2 regions of the Streptomyces sp. NPDC102406 genome follow, and region 2 is predicted to be linked to the other one. Evidence: riboswitches for the same ligand, from Rfam matches in the RefSeq annotation. Region 2 holds a riboswitch; the other holds the start of a gene.
The links. Region 2 has a riboswitch for S-adenosylmethionine ahead of thrC (threonine synthase). Riboswitches for the same ligand answer to the same signal wherever they lie in the genome.

Region 1 (8,526 bases), 1.3 Mb from region 2:
TCCCGGGGCGGATCAGCAAGATCCCCGGCGTCGAGGTGACGGACACGCACGTCGCCTTCCGGACGTACTCGCAGCACGACCTGGAGGCGGCCTTCTCGATCGGCCTGGATTCCTGACGGGGCCCGCCCGGCCGGTGCCCCGGGGCGGTCTCACACCGACGGGACGCAGCGCCCGTCCTCGGTGCGGTACTGCCACTTGGCACCGTCGCGGACCAGTTCCCGTACGGCGCCCACGAACCGCTCCACGTGCTCGTCCGGGGTGCCGGCACCGAAGCTGACCCGGATCGCGTTCAGCGACTTCTCCCCGGGGGCGGCCTCCGGCGCCCCGCACTCGCCCTGGGTCCCCGGGTCGGAGCCGAGCAGCGTGCGCACCAGCGGGTGGGCGCAGAACAGGCCGTCCCGCACGCCGATCCCGTACTCGGCGGAGAGCGCGGCGGCGAAGTGCGAGGAGTTCCATCCCTCGACGACGAACGAGATCACGCCGACGCGCGGCGCGTCGTCCCCGAACAGGGACAGCACCTTCACCTCGGGCACCTCCGCGAGCCCTTCCCGCACCTTGCGGATCAGGTACTGCTCACGGGCGACCAGGCGGTCGAAACCGGCCTCGGTCAGTGCCTTGCAGGCGGAGGCGATGGAGTACACGCCGATGACGTTGGGCGAGCCGGCCTCGTGCCGGGCGGCGCTGTCGTGCCACTCCACGTCCACGCCGCCGTCGGCGCGCCGGGCGACCTTGCGGGAGGCGCCGCCACCGGCGAGGTAGGGCTCGGAGGCGCGCAGCCAGTCGGCGCGTCCGGCGAGCACCCCGCTGCCGAACGGGGCGTACAGCTTGTGCCCGGAGAAGGCGATCCAGTCGACGTCGAGGTCGCGCAAGGAGACCGGGTGGTGGGGGGCGAGCTGGGCGGCGTCGAGCACGATGCGGGCGCCGTGCGCGTGCGCGGCGGCGGCCAGTTCCCGTACGGGCCACAGTTCACCGGTGACGTTGGAGGCGCCGGTGACGCAGACGAGGGCCGGGCCGTGGGGGTCGCGGTCGGCGAGGGCCCGCTCCAGGGTCGCGACGGCCTCGCCCGGGGTGCGCGGCGCGTTCAGGTAGGTCACCCGGGCGTCGCGCCAGGGCAGCAGCGACGCGTGGTGCTCCGTCTCGAAGACGAACACCTGGCAGTCGGCGGGGAGCGCGGCGGCGAGCAGGTTGAGCGAGTCGGTGGTGGAGCGGGTGAAGACGACCTGGTCGTCCTCGCGGCAGTCGAGGAACGCGGCGACGGTGGCCCGGGAGTTCTCGAACAGGTCGGTCGAGAGCTGGGAGAGGTATCCGGCGCCGCGGTGGACGCTGCCGTAGTACGGGGCGTAGGCGGCGACGTCGTCCCACACGCGCTGGAGGGCCGGGGCGCTGGCGGCGTAGTCGAGGGCGGCGTACGTCACCTCGCCACCGGTGACGAGCGGCACGGTCACGTCCCGGCCGAGCACGGGCAGCGGGGCCGCGCAGGCGGGGTCGGCGGACTCGGCGCAGGCGGTGGCGGTGGCGGTGGCGGTGGCGGTGGCGGTGACAGGGTGAGCGGACATGTCTGACTCCCGGCAGGACAAGGCGAAGGACAAGGCGAAGTGGCGGTACGAGCCCGCACGGCAGCCCCAACGGGCTTACTGCGTACGGGAATTGACCTCGACGCATGGCGGACAGAGGGCCACACGGAGGGTGTTGGTGGAGAAGGGGCCGCTCGGCCCTAGCACATTCGCTTGCTCACGAGACTGCTCCCTCGACGACCAGGACCCCTGGGGATTCGCGAGGGGTCCGCGCTTGCCATACGCCTTGCTGCGTACGGCCTGGTCTTCACCCAGGGCACCCCGCCACGGACGGAGGGTTGCCGGACAGCGGGCTGGGGCCTCGATCGCTGTCACTCATGACCTTGGAAAGCATCTTGCCACACGTTTCCGATACGGCAAGGGCGCAGTCCACGATCCGGACTGCGCCCCGGGCGGTCAGCGGTTGCTGGCCGCCACCCATCGCTCCAGGGCGGCCTTCGCCGCGCCGGAGTCGATCGACTCGGCCGCGCGGTCCATCCCGGCCCTGATCTGCTCGGCGAGTGTCCCGCCGACGGGCCGTACGGCGACGAGCGCGGCGGCGGAGTTCAGCAGTACGGCGTCACGGACCGGCCCCCGCTCCCCGTCGAGGAGGCGCCGGGCCACCTCGGCGTTGAACGACGGGTCGCCGCCCCGCAGCGCCTCGATCGGCACCGTCTCGATGCCCACGTCCCTCGGGTCGAAGACCTCTTCGCGCACGGCCCCGTCGCGTACGACCCACACGCGCGAGGTGCCGGTGACGGTCAGCTCGTCGAGTCCGTCGTCACCGCGGAACACCAGGGAGGAGTTGCCGCGTTCGGCGAAGACCCCCGCCACCACGGGCGCCATCCTCGGATCGGCGACCCCGACCGCCTGCGCCCTCACCCGGGCCGGGTTGGTCAGCGGGCCCAGGAGGTTGAAGACGGTGCGAATGCCGATCTGGCCGCGGGCCGCGCCCGCGTACCGCAGCGCGGGATGGAACTTGACCGCGAAGCAGAAGGTGATGCCGGCTTCCTCCGCGACCTCGGGGACGCGGGACGGCGGCAGGTCGAGGTTGACGCCCAGCTTCTCCAGGACGTCCGACGATCCCGACGCCGACGAGGCGGCCCGGTTGCCGTGCTTGACGACCTTGGCGCCCGCTCCCGCGACCACGATGGCGGACATGGTGGAGATGTTGACGGTCTTCGCCCCGTCCCCGCCGGTCCCCACGATGTCGACGGTCTCGCCGGGCACCTCGATGGTGTTGGCGTGCTCGTACATGCCGCGTACGAGACCGGTGATCTCCTGGACGGTCTCGCCCTTGGCGCGCAGGGCGACCACGAAGGCGGCGATCTGCGCGTCGGTCGCCTCACCGGTCATGATGCGGTCCATCGCCCACGCGGTGTCGTCGGCGCTCTGGTCACGGCCCTCCAGGAGTCCGTTGAGGACGGTGGGCCAGGAACGGCCCGCCGCGGTGTCGCCTCCAGCGGGGTGCAAAGCGCTCATGGCCGCTCCTGTTGTCGTCGTCCTGGGGTGGAACGAAGCCACCCTATCGAGCCGCGGGGACGGCAAAGAGCCCCCGTCCAGTGCCTGGACGAGGGCTCCTGCCGTGGCGGACAGTTCAGAGATCAGTGGTGGCCGTGGCCGCTGGTGATCTCCTTGTACTCCTCGGCGGTGGGCTTGGGGATCTGGTTGTTCTCCCCGTAGAAGCCCTTCGAGAGCTTGGCGCGGGCCTTCTGGAGGCGCGAGACCTTGCGCTCGACACCGTTCTCGTCGACCGAGGGGCCGATCTCGACCGGCTGGTACTGCTCGTGCGCGGTGAGCGTGTGCAGCGCCCCGGGGTCGAGCGGCTCGTGCACCTCGATGAACTCACCGTGCGGCAGGCGCTTGATGATGCCGGACTCGCGTCCGTGCAGCACCTTGTCCCGGTCGCGGCGCTGGAGGCCGAGGCAGATCCGCTTGGTGGCGATGAACGCGAGGACCGGGATGACGAAGAACCCGATGCGCACGAACCAGGTGATCGCATTGATCGACAGGTGGAAGTGGGTCGCCCAGAGGTCGTTTCCACCACCGATCAGCATCACGAAGTACGCCGTCAGCCAGGCCACACCGAACCCGGTACGGGTCGGGGTGTTGCGCGGCCGGTCGAGGATGTGGTGCTCGCGCTTGTCACCGGTGACCCACGCCTCGACGAACGGGTACACGGCGATGGCCACCAGGACCAGCGGGAAGATCACGATCGGGATGAACACACCCAGGACGAGCGTGTGGCCCCACAGGTTGATCTCCCAGCCCGGCATCACACGGACCAGACCCTCGGCGAAGCCCATGTACCAGTCGGGCTGCGCACCGGTGGACACCTGGTCCGGGCGGTACGGGCCCATGGCCCAGATCGGGTTGATCGAGGCGATCGCGGCGATCGCGGCGATGACACCGAAGACCAGGAAGAAGAAGCCACCCGCCTTGGCCATGTAGACCGGGAGCAGCGGCATGCCGACGACGTTCTTGTTCGTCTTTCCGGGGCCCGCGAACTGCGTGTGCTTGTGGTAGAAGACCAGGATCAGGTGCGCCACCATCAGGCCGAGCATGATGCCCGGCAGCAGCAGGATGTGGACCGAGTAGAACCGCGCGATGAAGTCGCCGCCCGGGAACTCGCCGCCGAAGACGAAGAACGAGATGTACGTGCCGACGATCGGGATCGACAGCAGCACGCCCTCGATGAACCGCACACCCGTACCCGACAGCAGGTCGTCGGGGAGCGAGTAGCCGGTGAAGCCGGTGAACAGCGAGAGCACCAGCAGCAGCCAGCCGAACAGCCAGTTGACCTCACGCGGCTTGCGGAACGCGCCCGTGAAGAAGACGCGCATCATGTGGATCATCATGGCGGCGACGAAGATCAACGCGGCCCAGTGGTGGATCTGCCGGATCAGCAGACCACCGCGCACATCGAAGGAGATGTGCATGGTCGAGTTGAACGCCTCGGACATCATCTGTCCCTGGAGCGGGACGTAGCTGCCGCTGTACTCCACCTCGTTCATCGAGGGGTGGAAGAACAGCGTCAGATACACACCCGTGAGGATGATGATGATGAAGCTGTACATGCAGATCTCGCCGAGCATGAAGGACCAGTGGTCCGGGAAGATCTTGCGCATGTTGGACTTGGCCAGGGAGTAGATCCCCAGGCGGCCGTCCGCCCAGTCGGCGACGCGCTCGCCGGCCGGTGCCTTCTCGCGAGAAGGGCTCTCGTTGGTGGTCGTAGTACTCATCCGCGCTCCCAGAAGGCAGGACCGACGGGCTCATCGAAGTCGCCCAGCGCCTCGAGGTAACCCTCGGAGTCGACGCCGATGCGCAGCTGCGGCAGAGCGTGACCGGCCGGACCGAAGATCACCCGCGCACCGTCGGAGAGGTCGAAGGTGGACTGGTGGCACGGGCACAGCACGTGGTGCGTCTGCTGCTCGTACAGGGAGATCGGGCAACCGACGTGGGTGCAGATCTTCGAGTACGCGACGACGCCCTCGTGGGACCACTCGAGCTCGCGCTTGTCCTTGATGTTTTCCGGCTGGATGCGGACCAGCATCAGCGCGGCCTTGCCCATGACCTGCTGGAAGTCCTCGTCGTGCTCCTCCACGCCCTCGGGCTTGGCGAAGGTGAGCGAACCGACCGCGATGTCCGAGGCACGCAGCGGCTCGTTCGTGTTCATGTTGACGAGCTTCTTGCCCTTCTTCCACGCCGTGTGGCGCAGCTTCGTGCCCGGCAGCGGGCCGAGGTCACGAAGAAGGACGACTCCGGAGAGGGGCACCAGGGCGAGCGCGCCGAAGAGCGTGTTGCGGATCAGCTTGCGCCGGCCGAACTGCGACTCGCGCGCACCGTCGGCGAAGTCCGCGAGGACCTGCGCCTTGACCTCCGGCGCGGCCTCGATCGGGTGACGCTCGGAGGCGACCTCGACGTCGGACATCAGGGTGCGGGCCCAGTGGACCGCGCCCGCGCCGATGCAGAACAGGGCTACGCCGAGGGTCAGGCCCAGCGCGAAGTTGAGCGCGCTGATGTGACCGATGGGGAAGACGTAGATGATCTTGTCGACGTCGATGGTGACGTACGAGGCGATGAAGGCGACGGTGGCCAGCATCGAGATCGTGAACAGCATCGCCACGACGCGCTCGGACCGCTTCGCGGCCCGTTCCTCGATGTCCTGGATCCGGTGCTCGTGCTCCGGCAGCCCCGGGTCGGCGAAGGGGTCGTCCTTCACCGCTACCGAGGAACCGTGCCCGGTCTCCTGCTCGGTGGGCAGGTTCTCTTCTGGAATGTCTTGGCTACTCATGACTTCTTGGCCTTTGCGGTCCGAGCGGCGACCCAGATGGCGACGGCGACGAGGGCGCCCAGACCGAAGATCCAGCCGAACAGGCCCTCGCTGACCGGGCCGAGCCCGCCCAGCTTGAGGCCGCCGGGGCTCTCCGACTTGTCACCGTTGACCGCGTCGAGGTACGCGATGATGTCCTTCTTGTTCTGCTTGGTCATCGTCGTGTCCGGGAAGGACGGCATGTTCTGCGGGCCGGTCTGCATGGCCTCGTAGATGTGCTTGGGAGCGACGTCCTCGAGGCTCGGCGCGAACTTGCCGTGCGTCAGCGCGCCACCTTCACCGGTGAAGTTGTGGCACTGCGCGCAGTTGGTGCGGAACAGCTCGCCACCCTTCGCGATGTCCGCGCCGTCCGGGCTGTAGTCCTTGGAGGTCGGTGCGACCGGACCGGCACCCAGCGATGCGATGTACGCCGCGAGCTGGTCGATCTCGGCCTGCGTGTAGATGACCTTCTTGCGCGGGACCTGAGCACCCGGCTGCTGGGCCGGCATGCGGCCCGTACCGACCTGGAAGTCGACGGCGGCGGAGCCGACACCCACCAGGCTCGGGCCGTCGGACGTGCCCTGACCGCCGCCACCGTGGCAGCTTGCGCAGCCCACGGAGTACAGCTTCTTGCCCTCGTCGATGGCGAGGGACTGGGCGGTTTCATCGGCCTGCGCCTTGCTCGCGGGCGCGAACGCGGCGTACAGCCCCCCGGTGGCCGCCAGCGCGAGGAGTAGGACGACGACCGCCGCCAGCGGATGGCGTCGTCGTGCGGAGAGCTTTTTCACGGATTACCCCGGTGTCAGGATCTTCTGCGTCGGTGCTGCGGGAATGTGTCGGGTACTACGCCCGATGCTGTGATCTTCGAACTACTTGATCAGGTAGATCGTGGCGAAGAGGCCGATCCAGACGACGTCGACGAAGTGCCAGTAGTAGGACACGACGATGGCGGCGGTCGCCTGCTCGTGGGTGAACCTCCGGGCCGCGTACGTCCTGCCGAGGACGAACAGGAAGGCGATGAGCCCGCCTGTCACGTGCATGCCGTGGAAGCCGGTGGTCAGGTAGAACACCGAGCCGTACGGGTCGGAGGAGAGCGAGAGCCCGTCCTTCTTGACCAGCTCGGTGTACTCGAAGACCTGACCGCCGATGAAGATCGCACCCATGATGAAGGTGACGATGAACCACATTCTGAGCTTCTTCACGTCCCCGCGCTCGGCGGCGAAGACGCCGAGCTGACAGGTCAGAGAGGAGAGCACCAGGATCGTGGTGTTCGTCGCCGAGAACGGAAGGTTCAGGCTCGACGCCATTTCCTTCCAGTGATCCGGTCCCGTCACCGATCGCAGGGTGAAGTACATCGCGAAGAGGGCCGCGAAGAACATCAGCTCGGAACTCAGCCAGATGATGGTTCCGACGCTGGTGAGGTTCGGTCGATTGACCGACGGGTGCGCGTGCCCGGTTTCTACTGTCGTTGCTGTCGCCACGACCGACATTATGTCGGTCGCTTATCTCGCCCTCACTCCGGGGGGTGCCGTTCGGAGTGTCTGAGGGGTGTGTCCAGCCCATATGGCCCATCGGAGGGCTGTGCGAACCGGTGTTGACGGGGTGTCGGGAGGAGTAGGCTCCGCGCCTGAGACGCCTTAAGACGCCCTGACTGACAACGCCTCGGAGGAACGATGCAGTCGACCGCGACGGTTCTGGTCTACAGCGACGACGCCAACACGCGGGAGCAGGTCCGTCTGGCCACCGGCCGCAGGCCCGCCTCGGACGTCCCCGAGGTCCGGTTCATCGAGTGCGCGACGCTCCCCGCGGTCCTCAAGGAGCTGGACCGGGGCGGCATCGACGTCTGTGTCCTGGACGGCGAGGCGGCCCCCGCGGGCGGCATGGGGGTGTGCCGGCAGATCAAGGACGAGATCTTCCGCTGCCCGCCGGTGCTGCTCCTCATCGGCCGCCCGCAGGACGCCTGGCTGGCCACGTGGAGCCGCGCGGAGGCCGCCGTGACGCTGCCGGTCGACCCGGTCGAGTTCCCCGAGGCGCTGGCCTCCCTGCTCCGCTCGCGCCAGGCCGTCAGCGCCTGACGCCCCGCGCACGGGCCGACTCCCGTACGCCCGGCCGGGCGTACGGGAGTCGGAAGTCTCACATCCGGTGGGCTCAGACCTGCGGGCTGAGCCGCGCCTGGCGCACCTGTGCGGTCTTGCCCTCGGTCGTCAGGGCGCTGCCCTCGCGCCACTTCTTCCAACTGACGTTCCAGTCGCCGAAGCCGTTGCCGAACGGGTCCATCTCCTGGCCGTAGCTGTTGACGACCTTCACGATGTCGCCCGTGCGCACGGTGTCGAAGAACCAGGCGGCGTTCCCGGTGCTCATGCCGGTGCAGCCGTGGCTGACGTTGGCGTAGCCCTGGGAGCCGGTGGACCAGGGCGCGGCGTGCACGTACTCGCCGCTCCAGGTCACCCGCGTGGCGTAGTACACCGGCAGGTCGTACGAGTCCGAGCTGCCCTCCGCGATGCCGATGCTGGTGCCGCGCATCCGGACGAAGTACTCCTTGCCCAGCACGACCTTGATGCCGTTGCGGGTCTCGAAGCCGGGCTTGCCCGTGGTCACCGGGATCTCGTTGATGGCCTTGCCGTTGCGGTAGACCGTCATGGAGTGCGAGCCCGCGTCGGT
Region 2 (8,526 bases):
CCATCGTCGCCGACCCCGAGCAGGCCCGCGCACACCCCGACGCGGTACCGGCGCTCGCCGCGCTGGCGCCCCGCGTCGCCTCCGTCGCCGTCATCACCGGGCGGCCCGCGGGCGTCGCGGTGCGCAACGGCGCGTTCGAGGGCGTCCCCGGCCTGGAGCACCTCGTCGTCCTCGGCCACTACGGCGCCGAGCGCTGGGACGCCGCCACCGGCACCGTGCGAGCCCCCGCGCCGCACCCCGGAGTCGCCGCCGTGCGCTCCGAACTCCCGGGCGTACTCGGCGAGTTGGGCCTGTGGCATGACACGTACGTGGAGGAGAAGGGCCGGGCCGTCGCCGTCCACACCCGCCGCGCCAACGACCCGCAGGGCGCCTTCGAGACGCTGCGCGCGCCGCTGACCGCGCTCGCCGCGCGGCACGGCCTCGTCGTGGAGCCGGGCCGCATGGTCCTCGAACTGCGCCCGCCGGGCGTCGACAAGGGCGTGGCGCTCACCGAGTACGTCCGCGAGGCGGGCGCCGAGTCGGTGCTCTACGCGGGTGACGACCTCGGCGACCTCCCCGCGTTCGCGGCGGTCGAGAAGCTGCGCTCGGAGGGCATGCCGGGCGTGCTGGTCGCCGCCGACACGGTGATCTCCGAACTGGCCGAGCGAGCGGACCTGGTCCTCGACGGCCCCGCGGGCGTCGTGGCCCTCCTGACCCACCTGGGCCGGGCCGTGGGGGCCTGACGCTACGCGCGCCTGCCTGAGATGGCGCACGCGGTGCGCATCTCAGGGGCGCGGGGAACCGCGCGACCGGCCCCCACCGAACCCGCACCCGGCGACCGGCCGAGAACTACTCCCGCAGCGCCCCGAGCTGATCCAGGAACCACTGCCCGGGGGGCAGCGCGGTCCCGGCGGCAGCCAACCGCTTCGTGCGTTCGGCGCGTTCGTCCGCGGGCATGTCGAGCGCCGCGCCCAGCGCCTTCGCCGTCCCGGTGATGTCGTACGGGTTCACCACGAGCGCGTCCTCGCCCAGCTCCTCGAACGCCCCCGCCTCCCGCGACAGCACCAGCACGCACCCCTCCTCGGAGACGACCGGCACCTCCTTGGCGACGAGGTTCATGCCGTCGCGGATCGGGTTGACCAGAGCCACGTCCGCGAGCCGGTACGCCGCCAGCGAGCGCGCGAAATCGTCCTTGACGTGCAGCACGACCGGCGTCCAGCCCTCCGTGCCGAAACGGGCGTTGATGGCCTCGGCGACGCGTGACACCTCGTCGGTGTACTCCCGGTACACGGCGAGGTCCTGCCGCGAGGGGTAGGCGAACGCGACGTGCACGACCTTCTCGCGCAGCTCGGGCCGGTCCTCCAGGAGCAGTTCGTAGGCGCGCAGGCCCCGCACGATGTTCTTCGACAGCTCGGTCCTGTCCACCCGCACGATCACCTTGCGGCCCTCACCGACCTGCTCCCGCAGTGCGGCCAGCCGCTCCCCGACGTCCTCCCGGCCCGCGCGCTCACGCAGGAAGTCGGCGTCCGCACCGAGCCCGTGCACCCCGATCCGGGTCCCCGACGTGCCCCCGAGGATCCGCGTACAGCAGTCGGTGAAGGCGTCCGCCCAGCGGCGGGTCAGGAAGCCGAGCCGGTCCGCGCCGAGCATGCCCTTGAGGATCTGCTCGGCGATGTCGTCGGGCAGCATCCGGAAGTAGTCGACGGGCGCCCAGGGCGTGTGCGAGAAGTGCCCGATGCGCAGATCGCCGCGCAGTTCGCGCAGCATGCCGGGGACGAGCGTCAGGTGGTAGTCCTGCACGACGACGGTGGCGCCGGGCGCGGCCTCCTCGGCGAGGGCTTCGGCGAAGGCCCGGTTGTACGCCTCGTAGGCGGCCCACTGGCGGCGGAACTCCGGGCCGAACGACGGCTCCAGAGGCGTCTGGTACAGCATGTGGTGCACGAACCACAGCACCGAGTTGGCGATCCCGTTGTACGCGTCCGTGTGCACGGCGGCGTCGATGTCCAGCATCCGCACGCCCGGCTCGGCGACACCGCGCCGTACCGCCTCGCGGTCGCCGTCGGAGAGCGCCGCGCACACCCAGAGTTTGTCCTCGACGACGCTGAGCGCGGAGACCAGTCCGCCGCCGCCGCGCCTCGTCTCGATGGAACCGTCGTCACCGTCCTCGACGACGTACGAGACGGGGCCGCGATTGGACGCGACGAGAACCTCAGCAGCACCTTGCGTGGAAGCCATAGGGGCACGCTAGCCCGGCTCGCCCCGGTTCAAACGTACGGCCGGATTCCGTCAGGGGTCCGGCGTACCGCCGCGGCTACGCCACGCGGCGCCGCGCGTACTCGTCGATCTCCGCCATCGGGGGCCGCTCCGCCGTGTCCACCGTGTACGTCCTCGGTACGAACCCGTCGTCGCCCCGCTCGAACTGCGTCAGGACCGGCCGCACCAGATGGCCGCGGGCCAGCCGGAGCTGCGCCGTGCGGTAGATCGCCGCCGCCATCCGGCCGAGCGCCTGCCCGTCCTGGTGCCGGTGCTTGCGCACGCCCACGTCGACCTGGGCCAGCGCGTCCAGGCCCACGGTGTGCAGCGCGTCCACGAGCAGCCCGAGCTCGACGCCGTACCCGACGGGGAACGGCAGCCGTTCGAGGAGCGACCTGCGCGCCGCGTACTCCCCGCCCAGCGGCTGCACGAACCCGGCCAGGCGCGGCCAGTGCATGTTCAGGACCGGGCGGGCCAGCAGCTCGGTGACCCGGCCGCCCTGGCCGGCGGCGGAGCCCAGCGGCCGGTCGTACATGGCCTTCACGAAGCTCACGTCCGGGTCGGTGAGCAGCGGGCCGAGGATGCCGGTGACGAAGTCCGCCGAGAACTCCTTCAGGTCCGCGTCCACGAAGCACACGATGTCGCCGGAGGTGACGAACAACGACCGCCACAGCACCTCGCCCTTGCCGGGTAGGGCGGGGATGCGCGGCAGGACGCTGTCGCGGTGCACGACGCGCGCCCCGGCCGCCGCGGCCACCTCGGAGGTGCGGTCCGTGGAACCGGAGTCCAGGACCACCACCTCGTCGACGAGCGGCATGGCGGGGGTCATCAGCTCGCCCCTGATCACGGAGACGATGTCACCGACCGTCGCCTCCTCGTCGAGGGCGGGCAGGACGACACTGACGCGCTGTCCTGTGGCACGTTTCGCGGCGACGAGCTGATGCCGCGGGCGGTCGGCCACGGACCAGGAACGCCTGTTCAGCCAGGTCTCGACCTCTTCCAGCACGGTCAGGGTCCTTCCCTATGTGATCCATCTCGCGGTTCGGACGACTATCTCAAGGGTCCGGGCCTTCGGTTACAGTCTTGAACAACGTCGGTGACCATCGCATGTCGGGGTCGCCGCCGCCCACAATCGAATACCGCTCATCCAGAGGGGCAGAGGGATACGGCCCGTTGAAGCCCCGGCAACCCTCCAGCCGGTCTCGTCCGCGCATCGCAGTGCGCCCGCGAGGCTCCCGGCTAGGGAAGGTGCCAAATCCGTCTCGCGGCGAGATGCGCCGCGAGGAAGATGAGGAGAAAGGGCCTCGCCTCTCATGGCTGTACAGACCGTCGCCACCGCCGTCGCCACCACGGGCACCACCGCGAAGACCGTCGACCTGGGCCCCGCGTCCGGCCTCTCCTGCCGCGAGTGCGGCACCACCTTCGAGCTCGGGCCGATCTTCGCCTGCGTCGAGTGTTTCGGCCCCCTGGAAGTCGCCTACGACCTGCCCGTCGGCGACCCTGAGGCGCTCCGCGCGCGGATCGAGGCGGGCCCGGCCAACATCTGGCGCTACGCCCCGCTCCTGCCCGTCCCGGCCGACGTCGCCGAGAAGCCGAACCTGAACCCCGGCTGGACCAAGCTGGTCAAGGCCGACAACCTCGCCCGGGAGCTCGGCGTCGAGCCGGGCAAGCTGTTCGTCAAGGACGACTCGGGCAACCCCACGCACTCCTTCAAGGACCGCGTCGTCGCCCAGGCCATCGAGGCCGCGCGCGCCTTCGGCTTCACCACCCTGTCCTGCTCCTCGACGGGCAACCTGGCCGGCGCCGTGGGCGCCGCCGCCGCCCGCGCGGGCTTCCGCTCCTGCGTGTTCATCCCGCACGACCTGGAGCAGGGCAAGGTCGTCATGGCCGGTGTCTACGGCGGTGACCTCGTCGCCATCGAGGGCAACTACGACGACGTGAACCGCTTCTGCTCCGAGCTGATCGGCGACCCGCTGGGCGAGGGCTGGGGCTTCGTCAACGTGAACCTGCGCCCGTACTACGGCGAGGGCTCCAAGACGCTGGCCTACGAGATCTGCGAGCAGCTCGGCTGGCGGCTGCCCGACCAGCTCGTCATCCCCATCGCGTCCGGCTCCCAGTTCACCAAGATCGACAAGGGGCTCCAGGAGCTGATCAAGCTCGGCCTCGTCGAGGACAGGCCCTACAAGCTGTTCGGCGCCCAGGCCGAGGGCTGCTCGCCGGTCTCCGTCGCCTACAAGGGCGGCCACGACGTGGTGCGCCCGCAGAAGCCGGACACCATCGCCAAGTCGCTCGCCATCGGCAACCCGGCCGACGGGCCGTACGTCCTGGATATCGCCCGCCGAACGGGTGGCGCGGTGGAGGACGTGGACGACGAGCAGGTGGTCGAGGCGATCAAGCTGCTCGCGCAGACGGAGGGTGTCTTCGCGGAGACGGCCGGTGGAGTGACGGTCGGCGTCACCAAGAAGCTCATCGAGGCGGGCCTCATCGACCCGACGCTCACGACCGTCGTGCTCAACACGGGTGACGGTCTCAAGACGCTGGACGCCGTCGCCGAGTCCTCGCAGGCCACGGCGACGATCCGGCCGTCCCTCGACGCGTTCCGGGCCGCCGGCCTGGACCACTGAGCCATCCTCACTCGCACGCAGCCCAGCCTCAGGAGTCACCCAGCATGAGCGTCAAGGTCCGGATCCCCACCATTCTGCGTACCTACACCGGCGGGCAGGCCGAGGTGAGCGCCGAGGGCGCCACGCTCGGCGACGTCATCGCCGACCTGGAGAAGAACCACACCGGGATCGCCGCCCGCGTCCTGGACGACCAGGGCAAGCTGCGCCGCTTCGTCAACGTCTACGTCAACGACGACGACGTCCGCTTCGAGCAGGGCCTGGAGACGGCGACGCCGGACGGCGCCGGGGTCTCGATCATTCCCGCCGTCGCGGGCGGCTGATCTTTTCCGTTCCGCCCCGCGTCCTCCTTGTTGCCCCCTCCGCCGGAGAAGCGGAGGGGGCAATTCTGCATGGTTGAGCGCGGTACAGTTGGGAAAGCTGATTCGCTTCCGCCCGTGGCGCATGACGGGCGCATATGAGTTCTCGCGCGAGACGCGACAAGAAGCAGCCAAAGTGCCCCGCCCTTTCGGGCCTTTTATGGCATTTACCCGGCCCGACTTGCCCCGGGTTCCGGTGAGTTGGCCCGGTTCCCCCGATCGCGGCTGCCCAGAATTCTCGTCCGATTGACCTGTTGCAGACGGCAGTTGGGCAGATACATTCAGCCGCGGTCGACGCGTTCCGGCGCACACCCCAACGCTTGTGGGGGGGTGAGGTCTGACCCGGATCCGCGAAGTGCGGGTCTGTGCAAGGGCCAGTAATAGGGGAGTTAGGCATGGCTCAGGGCACCGTCAAGTGGTTCAACGCGGAGAAGGGGTACGGCTTCATCGCGGTCGACGGTGGTGCGGATGTATTCGTCCACTACAGCGCGATTCAGATGGACGGCTACCGCACCCTCGAAGAGGGTCAGCGAGTGGAATTCGAGATCTCGCAGGGCCAGAAGGGGCCGCAGGCCGACATGGTCCGCCTGGCCGCCGCCGGCTGAAGCGCGTCGCGACTGACTGAGGCTTCGTACGAGACGCAGGGTCCGTGTCCCCACCGGGGGCGCGGGCCCTTCGTGCTGCGCGCGCCCCCCGCGAATCTGTGGTAGCCGCTTGCACTCGCATGGGTCGAGTGCTAATCATTGGCTTAGCACTCTCCAGGTGAGAGTGACAGAACTTGGATCGGGTCGGTGAGGTCCGGGAGCCGGGTGGGGCAAGGAACCACAAGGCTCAAGGTCCGTCCGTCGCGGGCACCAGCACGGTCCGTTTGCGTTTCCACCCCGTCCGGGAGGACCACTTCACATGGCCAAGATCATCGCGTTCGACGAGGAGGCACGGCGCGGCCTCGAGCGCGGCATGAACCAGCTCGCCGACGCCGTCAAGGTGACCCTGGGCCCCAAGGGTCGCAACGTCGTCCTCGAGAAGAAGTGGGGCGCCCCCACGATCACCAACGATGGTGTTTCCATCGCCAAGGAGATCGAGCTCGAGGACCCGTACGAGAAGATCGGCGCCGAGCTGGTCAAGGAGGTCGCGAAGAAGACGGACGACGTCGCCGGTGACGGCACGACGACCGCGACCGTCCTGGCCCAGGCCCTGGTGCGCGAGGGTCTGCGCAACGTGGCCGCCGGTGCCAACCCGATGGCTCTCAAGCGGGGCATCGAGAAGGCCGTCGAGGCCGTCTCCGCCGCCCTCCTGGAGCAGGCCAAGGACGTGGAGACCAAGGAGCAGATCGCTTCCACGGCCTCCATCTCCGCCGCCGACACGCAGATCGGCGAGCTCATCGCCGAGGCGATGGACAAGGTCGGCAAGGAAGGCGTCATCACCGTCGAGGAGTCCCAGACCTTCGGTCTGGAGCTGGAGCTCACCGAGGGTATGCGCTTCGACAAGGGCTACATCTCGGCGTACTTCGCCACCGACATGGAGCGTATGGAGGCGTCGCTCGACGACCCGTACATCCTCATCGTCAACTCCAAGATCGGCAACGTGAAGGACCTCCTTCCGCTGCTCGAGAAGGTCATGCAGTCCGGCAAGCCGCTGCTGATCATCGCCGAGGACGTCGAGGGCGAGGCCCTGTCGACCCTGGTCGTCAACAAGATCCGTGGCACCTTCAAGTCCGTCGCCGTCAAGGCCCCGGGCTTCGGTGACCGCCGCAAGGCCATGCTCGGCGACATCGCCATCCTCACCGGTGGCACCGTCATCTCCGAGGAGGTCGGCCTCAAGCTGGAGAACGCCGGTCTCGACCTGCTCGGCCGCGCCCGCAAGGTCGTCATCACCAAGGACGAGACGACCATCGTCGACGGCTCCGGTGAGAGCGACCAGGTCCAGGGCCGCGTCAACCAGATCCGTGCCGAGATCGAGAACAGCGACTCGGACTACGACCGCGAGAAGCTCCAGGAGCGCCTCGCCAAGCTCGCCGGTGGCGTCGCCGTCATCAAGGCGGGCGCGGCCACCGAGGTCGAGCTCAAGGAGCGCAAGCACCGCATCGAGGACGCCGTTCGCAACGCGAAGGCGGCCGTCGAGGAGGGCATCGTCGCCGGTGGTGGCGTGGCCCTGCTCCAGGCCTCCGCGGTCTTCGAGAAGCTGGAGCTCGAAGGTGACGAGGCGACCGGCGCCAACGCCGTGAAGCTCGCCCTGGAGGCCCCGCTCAAGCAGATCTCCGTCAACGGTGGTCTCGAGGGTGGCGTCGTCGTCGAGAAGGTGCGCAACCTGCCCGTCGGTCACGGCCTGAACGCCGCGACCGGTGAGTACGTCGACATGATCGCCGAGGGCATCATCGACCCGGCGAAGGTGACGCGCTCCGCGCTCCAGAACGCCGCGTCGATCGCCGCGCTGTTCCTCACCACCGAGGCCGTCATCGCCGACAAGCCGGAGAAGGCGGGCGCTGCCCCGGCCGGCGGCGGCATGCCGGGCGGTGACATGGACTTCTGATCCGGATTCCTCCGGTTCGGCTGGTCTGTTCGTCCCGAGGGCGGTATCTCCTCTTCACGAGGGGGTGCCGCCCTCGGGCGTTTTTCTGCTGCCGCTGGGCGGGGCTCTAGCGAACGGGTGATTCCTGGTAGCTGGTCCAGGCGTCGCGGCCGGCCTGCGCCGCGCTCTGCGCCTGGTGGAAGGCGCGCGAGGCCAGCTCGGCGGGCGGCACCTGCCAGCCGCCGGTCCAGGTGCGGCCCGCGCGGACCAGCTCGTAGGTCAGGACGGCGGCGCCCGCCGCGGCGACGAGCATGCCCGCACCGGCCAGCGCGGCGCCGGTCACCAGCCGCCGCCGGTCGGGGCGGAACTCGGTCCAGGAGATCTTCGAAAGGGTGCTCTCAGCCATGGGCCCAGGATGCGGGAGGGCGCGGCGGGCCGCATGCGGAGCGGGCGGGCGCCGCGCTCACCTCCGTACCTTCTCCCGGCTCTGCGCCACCGCCCGGCGCATCTCCGCCACCCGGGAGCGGACGATCTCCGGGGGTACGGGGGCGGGCGCCCTGCGCGTGGACCGTACGCCTCGGCACACGTCGCAGAAGCCGCCCACCACCGTCTCGGGATGGCCGGGCATCGTGCACTTCGTGCACTCGATCAGGCGCAGGATCGGGCGCGTCGCCAGCGGGGCGGGTGGCGGCAGCTTGTCGACGAGACGGCGGCGGATCAACGCGGCCGGACTGTGGACCGGCACGGGCAGCCCGGCCGTCAACGCCTGCGTCAGCTCGTCCTCGGTGGCGCCCCGCGTGAACCAC

Region 1: another riboswitch for S-adenosylmethionine. It lies ahead of ACIRF8_RS06665 (aminotransferase class V-fold PLP-dependent enzyme); the one in region 2 lies ahead of thrC (threonine synthase).

The regions. Positions count from the first base shown of each region.
Region 1 is NZ_JBIWKP010000001.1:1,445,000-1,453,525, reverse strand. It holds gene ACIRF8_RS06670 (Lrp/AsnC family transcriptional regulator) at 1-116, shown strand, start outside; gene ACIRF8_RS06665 (aminotransferase class V-fold PLP-dependent enzyme) at 150-1,556, opposite strand; SAM riboswitch class IV at 1,780-1,897, opposite strand; gene trpD (anthranilate phosphoribosyltransferase) at 1,971-3,035, opposite strand; gene ACIRF8_RS06655 (cytochrome bc complex cytochrome b subunit) at 3,158-4,795, opposite strand; gene ACIRF8_RS06650 (Rieske 2Fe-2S domain-containing protein) at 4,792-5,847, opposite strand; gene ACIRF8_RS06645 (c-type cytochrome) at 5,844-6,653, opposite strand; gene ACIRF8_RS06640 (heme-copper oxidase subunit III) at 6,735-7,355, opposite strand; gene ACIRF8_RS06635 (hypothetical protein) at 7,539-7,940, shown strand; gene ACIRF8_RS06630 (Ig-like domain-containing protein) at 8,014-8,526, opposite strand, start outside.
Region 2 is NZ_JBIWKP010000001.1:122,726-131,251, forward strand. It holds gene otsB (trehalose-phosphatase) at 1-722, shown strand, start outside; gene ACIRF8_RS00645 (trehalose-6-phosphate synthase) at 829-2,214, opposite strand; gene ACIRF8_RS00650 (glucosyl-3-phosphoglycerate synthase) at 2,291-3,238, opposite strand; SAM riboswitch class I at 3,373-3,527, shown strand; gene thrC (threonine synthase) at 3,546-4,856, shown strand; gene ACIRF8_RS00660 (ubiquitin-like small modifier protein 1) at 4,901-5,176, shown strand; gene ACIRF8_RS00665 (cold-shock protein) at 5,608-5,817, shown strand; gene groL (chaperonin GroEL) at 6,116-7,741, shown strand; gene ACIRF8_RS00675 (hypothetical protein) at 7,848-8,126, opposite strand; gene ACIRF8_RS00680 (hypothetical protein) at 8,184-8,526, opposite strand, start outside.